Regions from separate parts of the Oceanobacillus longus genome, predicted to be linked through region 1. Evidence: predicted binding sites of a transcription regulator. Region 1 holds the regulator's gene; the other holds the start of a gene.
What was found. Region 1 encodes Rex, which represses fermentation and respiration genes when NADH is low (regulators of the CRP and FNR family bind a similar motif). Its sites were predicted from a motif close to TTGTGAAATATTTCACAA; they were not measured.
Positions count from the first base shown of each region.

Region 2: a site for Rex is predicted at 2,382-2,399, ahead of qoxA (cytochrome aa3 quinol oxidase subunit II). Genes of this name have one in related genera too.

Region 1 covers NZ_JBHSAO010000015.1:33,055-37,221, reverse strand. Annotated here, with positions in the region: gene ACFOUV_RS16965 (ABC-F family ATP-binding cassette domain-containing protein) at 1-1,686, opposite strand, end outside; gene ACFOUV_RS16960 (redox-sensing transcriptional repressor Rex) at 1,841-2,473, shown strand; gene ACFOUV_RS16955 (hypothetical protein) at 2,569-3,558, shown strand; gene ACFOUV_RS16950 (YdiK family protein) at 3,588-3,785, opposite strand; gene ACFOUV_RS16945 (CPBP family intramembrane glutamic endopeptidase) at 3,789-4,167, opposite strand, start outside.
Region 2 covers NZ_JBHSAO010000001.1:270,946-275,112, reverse strand. Annotated here, with positions in the region: gene ACFOUV_RS01370 (exonuclease SbcCD subunit D) at 1-273, opposite strand, end outside; gene ACFOUV_RS01365 (EAL-associated domain-containing protein) at 448-1,665, opposite strand; gene ACFOUV_RS01360 (CHRD domain-containing protein) at 1,864-2,277, shown strand; gene qoxA (cytochrome aa3 quinol oxidase subunit II) at 2,512-3,447, shown strand; gene qoxB (cytochrome aa3 quinol oxidase subunit I) at 3,503-4,167, shown strand, end outside.

The DNA of each region.
Region 1 (4,167 bases):
ACTCAGCTTTTTATTTTCGACAGCTGGACCAATTTCCTTTTCCTGCTGAAGTTGTTTTAATTCTGCTTCTTCTTCCTTTTTTTCCAAGTAGTAGTCATAGTCTCCAAGATACATTGAAATGCCGTTTCGTTGCATTTCAGCAACCTGATCGGCAATTTTATTGATGAAATAGCGATCATGCGAGACGAATATAATGGTTCCGGGAAAATCATTAAGAGCAGCTTCAAGAACCTCTTTGCTGTCAATATCCAAATGGTTTGTTGGTTCATCCAATATAAGCAGATTTGCCTTTTGCATTTTCAATTTTGCGAGAGCAAGTCGGGCCTTTTCCCCACCACTTAATGTGTGAACTGGTTTAAGGACATCTTCACCAGAAAATAGAAAATTCCCGAGAATGGTTCGAATATCTTTTTCATTGATTGTAGGATAATCATCCCATAATTCCTGTAGAAGGCTTTTTGATTTGTCAAGCTCTGCCTGTTCCTGATCATAATAACCAATTTGGACGTTGGTGCCGAGTTGGATTGACCCACGATCAGACTTTAGGTTACCTAATATAGCTTTTAATAAAGTTGTCTTACCAACTCCATTTGGCCCTACGAGTGCGATGCGCTCGCCACGATTTACATGTAATTTAATATCGGAGAAAATAGGTTCCTGTTCATCTTCATAACTTAAACGCAGTTGATCTATTTTTAAAACGTCATTTCCGCTTCTTTTTTCAATCTGAAAGGAAAATGATGCTGAAGATTCATCTCCAGGCGGACGGTCAAGTCGATCCATTTTTTCGAGCTGCTTTCTCCGGCTTTGCGCTCTTTTTGTAGTAGAAGCTCGGACAATATTTCGTTGTACGAAGTCCTCCAATTTCTTAATTTCTGTTTGCTGCTTTTCAAATTCCTTTAATTCCTGTTCGTAATTTAAAGCCTTTTGCTCCAAATACTTACTATAGCTTCCATAATATTTACTCGTTTTGTGCCGTGCAATTTCATAAACAATGGAAACCGTCTTGTCTAGAAAATAGCGATCATGCGAAACGATGACAATGGCACCAGGATAGTTTACTAAATAATTTTCCAACCAGGAAAGCGTATCGATATCCAGGTGGTTAGTTGGTTCATCCAAAATCAACAGTTGCGGTTTTTGCAGTAAGAGTTTCCCCAATGCCAGGCGTGTCTTTTGACCACCGCTTAGCTCCATGATAGGTGTATTGTAATCATAATCAAAGAAATTCAACCCTGTCAGAACAGTTTTTATGTCTGATTCATAGGTGTACCCTCCACCAGTCTGATAGGCGAGCTGAAGTTTATCATAATCTTGAAGTAACTTTTCATATTCTTCCCCTGCTAAATTAGAAGCATTTTCCATTTCCTTTTCCAACAAACGAAGCTGGCTTTCCTGACGCCTTAGATGCGAGAATACCTCAATCATTTCATCCCAAATGGTTTTACCTGACTCCAGTGTCATATGCTGGGAGAGATAGCCGAATGTAAGGTCTTTCGGTTTAAAGAAATCTCCTTCATCATAGGATAATTCACCAGCCATAATCTTTAACAATGTCGATTTCCCGGCACCGTTTCTACCTACAATGGCGACACGATCTTTATCTTTTATTTCTAGTTTAATATTTGATAAAATTTCTTCTGCACCGAAGGATTTTGAAAGGTCGTTTAATTGCATTAATATCATAAATATTCACCCCATCCTTCATAGTGTATCTTATAGTTAATTAAGTAAGCAACTCAGGTTGTGAAAAATATCACGATTTCTTTCTGGATTTCTGTTAAAATAGAATAGGATACGTTTATATCATTTACTATAGGATCGAAAAGAGGAAAGTTTAATGGATCAAAATAAAATTCCACAAGCTACTGCAAAGCGCTTGCCACTATACTATCGTTTTCTGAATAACTTAAATCAGCAAGGTAAAAAAAGAGTTTCATCCAAAGAATTAAGTGAAGCAGTAAAAGTTGATTCTGCTACAATCAGAAGAGACTTCTCCTATTTCGGTGCACTAGGCAAAAAGGGTTATGGTTACAATGTCGAGTACTTACTAGGTTTTTTTAGAAGTACTTTGGACCAAAACGAAGTTACAGAAGTGGCTTTAATTGGTGTAGGTAACCTTGGTACAGCATTCCTAAATTATAATTTTATGAAAAATAATAATATCCGCATTACGATGGCTTTCGATGCTGACCGTGAAAAAGTAGGTACCGATATTGGTGGGATACCCGTTTATCATGTCGACGATCTCGATGAAAAATTAAATCATATTAAAGTTGCAATCTTAACCATACCAGCTATTGAAGCGGATTCAATTGCCAATAAACTGGTAGAGAAGGGGATTACTGGAATCCTTAATTTTACACCTGCGAGGATAACCGTCCCTAAAGCAATTCGCGTACATCATATTGATTTAGCTGTCGAATTGCAGGCACTCGTATATTTTCTGAAACACTATTCACTTGATAAATAATAATAATGCTATTGAAATGTAATTATTTCGATGGCTTTATTTTTTTGCAAATTGGAGTATATCTAATTATCTAATGAAAGATGGGAGAATTTTTTATGAAGAAATTGGGGCGCTTTGGGATTTCCACTATTTTATTTATTTTTATTTCATTCGTACTTGCAGCATGTTCAGAAGATGAAAGTATACAAGAATCGTCTGATAAATCCGTTCGTGCAGAGATGGAGGAAGATACGGAAGAAGATTTGCAGGAAAATCTCCCTGAAGACGAGGTATTATTTACAGTGATTGAGAATAATGTAAAGGCACTTAGAAATGGAAACCAAAATGAATATAAGCAAACGGTACATAGTGAGTCACCTGTATATAATCAAAGAGTAGATACAATGAAACAATTATCCCATTATCAGTTGGATATGGAGCTTTCCGGTCTTTCTGTAGAAGAAAGGACGGAAGAAGAGGCAAGGGTTTCTTTTATACAGACAACGATAAAGATGGAAGGACCCGAATTTCAAAACAATAAAACTTCAGGGATACATGTATTAAAAAATGAAAATGGAAATTGGAAAATCTATCAGACAGAAGTCGAAGAAGTAATTACACTTGATGAAGATGTCTTATCTGAAGAAGTAACGATGGAAGGGGAATATACGGATTACATTACCAATCTGAAAAATCCATTTGATGATGGTGGGTGGACGCTCGGAAACTATCAGGAAGCAGATGGGGAAGCGATTGCAGAGTATCTTCTATCGCATGAGGACTTTAGTAATTTAACGGAATTATTAACCATTCATTATTACCAGGATGGAAATCATCAGATAGGCATAGAAAATTTCATTTCTGAAATGGAGAACAATCTTACCGAAGTGCATACAGATAGCTTAGAATTCAACACGTTAGAACAAACATCAGAGGAAGGAGTAATTGAATTCGCTTTAACTGATGATGAGGTACTGTTCGATCAGGAAGAGGTTGTGAGAGTGTTCATAAAAGAAAATGACTTGTTTGCTATACGGTATACGACATTGGATAAAAAGATAGATAACAAAGAAGATTGGATCGATATGCTAAAAGATGTACAGTGAATAAGTAAAAGGAGCAGAATGTTATCATTCTACTCCTTTTTATTTTTAGACTTAAAATATTGTGTCAGCAGTTTAAAGACTACCCAGAAATCCATGGCTGCAACTGCAGCAAAGATAAGCGTAACCGGATTCCAAAGCGTATCGCCTTTACTTTGAATTGCAATGTAAATAAATGTCGTACCCATCAGTGTGTATATGAATGCTTTGATTAATAATGACTTACCCATTAATTATCCTCCAATGAAAATTGTTTGTAATTGGTCCAGTTGTTGTTGAATTTCCTCTGGAGTCAGTGAATACTGTGCAAGAACAACCATCGTATTCATTCCAGCGTGAACGATAATTGGCACTAGAATCCGCTTCGTTTTTACATACAGAAATGCGAATACAAAGCCCATCGAAGCATAAATTAAGATGTGCTGCGGTTCACCATGAATGAATCCGAAGATAAGAGCGGAAAGCAGCCCGGCTAAAAAGAAATTCATTCGTTTATAAAAAGTACCGAATATGATTTTACGAAAAATTAATTCTTCCAGTATTGGTGCAATAATTGCTGGAATTAGCATAAATAATGGAGCGGCACGGGTAATATCCATAATCTGTTGCGTG
Region 2 (4,167 bases), on a different contig from region 1:
TAATCTGCTCGGGCTATCATGGTTACCAGCTACCGCTATAACAGGAGTTTTTAATTTTAATACAATTGTTTCCAGAACCTCATCTAGAAGATGAACGGCCTCGATGGGCGGAACTGCACGGTCATATAAATCACCTGCAATGATAACAGCATCTGGTTGTTCTTCTTCTACCGCTTTAATAAATTGCTTGAGAACATAGCGCTGTTCCTCCGTCATATAGACTCCTTGCACAAGTTTTCCTAAATGCCAATCTGCTGTGTGGAAAAATTTCATAAACTTCTCCCCTTTTTTTAGTTTTATATTTTTATAATAATCTTTTAGGTTCGTATGGTATTAGTTTATCATGATGAGGATTCTTGTGGGCTTCTTAAAATGTGGAAGTTGGTGGAAGCTTTGAAGAGAGGCTCCAAAGCTTTCCATAAACGTTCTAAGGCGGTGTGTTTAAAACTAAAGCAGTCCTTCCTGGTCATACAGATACGCGTAAGGAACATCTAGAAAAACATATAATTCATCTGTGATTGGATAAGAGTATGTTCGAATCAGTTCGTCCTTTTCGATATCTGTATATAAATCAGAAAGTAACCCTCTCTTCTCCACGTTCATTCGCATAATATTTTCAAAGAAATAAGGACGCCAGCTCCAGTTTTTATTTCTTCCTTCCTGCAGCAGCTCCCATTCCCCATCTATATTTTTTTCCGCATTCGAGGACAATTGTATCCCTTCTTCATTACAAATATACACCCGAAAAGCAAGTTCGTTGCAGGCACTTCCAACACTTAGAATAGTATCATCGTACGCGTTATCCGGATTTATTGCCATTAGCGTTGTTTTAAACTTTTGGTTAAGCTGTTCCATTAGTTTTAGTTGCGCTTTGACCTTTCTTCGTTCAAAACTTACGAATTGATGGAAGTTCGTTCGAATGAGTTGCTGACAGCAATCTGCTTCAATGAATGCTGCTTGAGGTTCTTTCAGGTAACGGCCCTGATAATATTGTCCTCCACTCCTCCATGCATAGTTAAACTGATTATACGAGGAGATCCCTTTGAATAATAAGGCAGCACCTATTTTCCGGGACAGCATGGAAAGGGACTGATGTACATCACGATATAAATGTGGCAATAAATCATCTTTCAAAAATCCCGCATCTACTTTCACGATATTCGGCTGAATGATAGCCAATTTGTCAAGACTTCCATTCGGTTGTTCCATATGGAGGGAAATTCGAATGCCAAGTGTTTTCATATATTTTATTAAATTACGAAGGGTATCTAGTTGTTCGATTAAGTATGTATCCTTTATTTCAATCACAATCTGATGCAGATCCAAGCCTTTTTCTCCATTGGAATGCAATATGGACAATAATGATTCACCATTGTCTTTAATTAATAGATCAGCGTCATAATAAATAGTCAGATGTATAGGTTGTTCTTCGTTCATCAGTCGATCAATCGCTTGTTGGTGGATATAATTATTCACCTCAAGACGGAATTCATCAGGGATCGTCGAGTCATCAAAAAACCAATCCATCCGTTCCATACTGCCATCTTCTTCCTGAAAGAACGCAATCACTTCATAGCCAACAACCATTTGATTATCCGCACTAATGACAGGTTTATAATGGGGAACTACGCGATCCAAATTCAACATAATTTCTAACGGGTCCATACAATCACCTCCACACCCAATTATATCATAAGTGATGTCTGTCCCATTCCGAAATGCTGTAAAGGAAACGATGTTATAGAGAATAATAATTAATTGGTCATGGTCATTAGCCATTTTTTAACGATTTGCCATTTGTAGAGATAGCAATACAAGCAGATTGTCCTTCCAAAAATAAACTATATGAAAAGGAGGATAAACATGTATAACGATTATTTTTTCATTTCCCAATTATCTGGTTCACAGGAAGTACCACCTGTTCGTACAGACGCTGATGGATTGGCATTGTTTCATGTGAGTAGCGATCAAAAGAAGATTATCTATCGGTTGGCTGTTCATGACTTAAGAAACATGACACAGGCACATATCCATTTAGGACAAAGAAATATTAATGGTCCCATCGTCGCTTTTCTATTTGGTCCAATTGATCATGGGACCAGTACAAATAATAAAGTAATAGAAGGAATCCTAACTGCAAAAGATCTTGTTGGTCCATTAATGGGAAAGCCATTATCGGAATTAGTTGATCTCATGAGTGCTGGTAAAACATATGTGAATGTCCATACTACTCAATTTCCGGACGGTGAAATCCGCGGAAAAATCAAACAACAGTAAGGGGGTGCCTGTCACTCCCCGTTTTTTGTCGAATGGACAAGCCTCAATAAAATTCCATTAATTAACACCCCCTTTCATAAAATATACTAATCTTCATGAACATTTTGTGAAGGATTTCTCATGATATTGAAATTAAATTTTTTCGACACTATTATGTAACATGTTATGTTTTTTGAGCATTTCTGTAATTATCCACTAAAAAATAAATATAGTTTAAGAGAAAGGGGTATTCAGATGAAGTTTAAATGGGCAGTATTAACATTTATGATCACTATAGTCGCCGTTTTAACAGGTTGTGAGCCTGTCCTCGTTTTAGATCCTAAAGGGCCACAGGCTGAAACCACAGCCAATGTGATATGGATTTCGATTATCTCAATGGCACTCATTGTTATCGTCGTCATCACACTTTTAATCATCGTTCTTGTGAAATACAGAGCATCCAAACAGCCGGATGATTATGAGCCTCCATACATTGAAGGAAATCCAATTGTTGAGGGAATTATCGTTGGGATTCCAATTTTGATTGTTGCCTTCCTATCTGTTGTATCTGTCATGTCGACCTATGAAGTAGAGTCCACACCAGTCGGATACGAAGAACAGGAACCAATGGTCATTTATGCCTCTTCTTCCAACTGGAAATGGCATTTTAGTTATCCGGAACAAGATATCGAAACGGTTAACTACCTATTTATCCCTACCAACCAGGCAATAGAGTTTAAACTCTATTCCCATGGCACAATTTCGAGTTTCTGGATACCACAACTTGCAGGACAAAAATACGCGATGGCAGATATGGTAAACACATTAAACCTTGTTGCTGAAGTTCCAGGTGATTATCTGGGACGTAACGCCAACTTTAATGGAGAAGGTTTTGCAGAAAACACCTTTAATGTAACTGCCATGCCACAGGAAGAATTTGATACATGGGTAGAAGAGATTCATGCAACTGCTGATCCTCTTACCGAAGAAGAATTCGAACAATTATTAGAGCCCGGCCATCTTGGGCAAATGACATTTACAGGGACACATTTAGATTTCGCACCTGCCCCTGAAGGTGAAAATAGTGGACATAACCACGGTTCCACCACTGATTCTGAAGATGAAAACACAGAACATGAAGAACATAATGACCAATCAAGCAGTGAAGAATCAGAACACAGTAACCACTAATCCGTTTCACGATAAACAGACAAACTTCAAGACTCTCGAAAGGAGTTAAATAGATATGGACTTTTTTGATAGATTCGCCGTCCCCCATCCAAGCCCGTTGATTTATGGCGCAATGGTTTCTATCGCTCTCGTAACCATCGCAATTATCGCAGGTGTCACTTATTTTAAAAAATGGGGCTACTTATGGAATGAATGGTTAACTACCACAGACCATAAACGAATCGGTATGATGTATATTATTTCTGCACTTCTTATGCTTTTCCGTGGTGGCGCAGATGCGGTCATGATGCGATTGCAAACTTCTGTACCTGAAAATGCGTTTCTGGACGCTCAGCATTATAATGAAGTATTTACCACGCATGGTGTTGTCATGATTTTCTTTATGGCGATGGCATTTGTTATTGGTTTGATGAACTACATTATTCCACTGCAAATTGGTGCAAGAGACGTTGCCTTCCCAAGATTAAACGCATTAAGTTTCTGGTTGTACTTCGCAGGTGCAATGCTGTTTAACATATCCTTTGTTGTCGGCGGTTCACCTGATGCAGGTTGGACCAATTATTATCCACTGGCAGGAACTGATTTCAGTCAATCCGTCGGTGTAAATTACTATAATTGGGCATTACAAATTTCAGGAATCGGTACATTGATGACTGGAATCAACTTTATCGTTACGATTATGAAAATGAGAGCACCTGGAATGACATTGATGAAAATGCC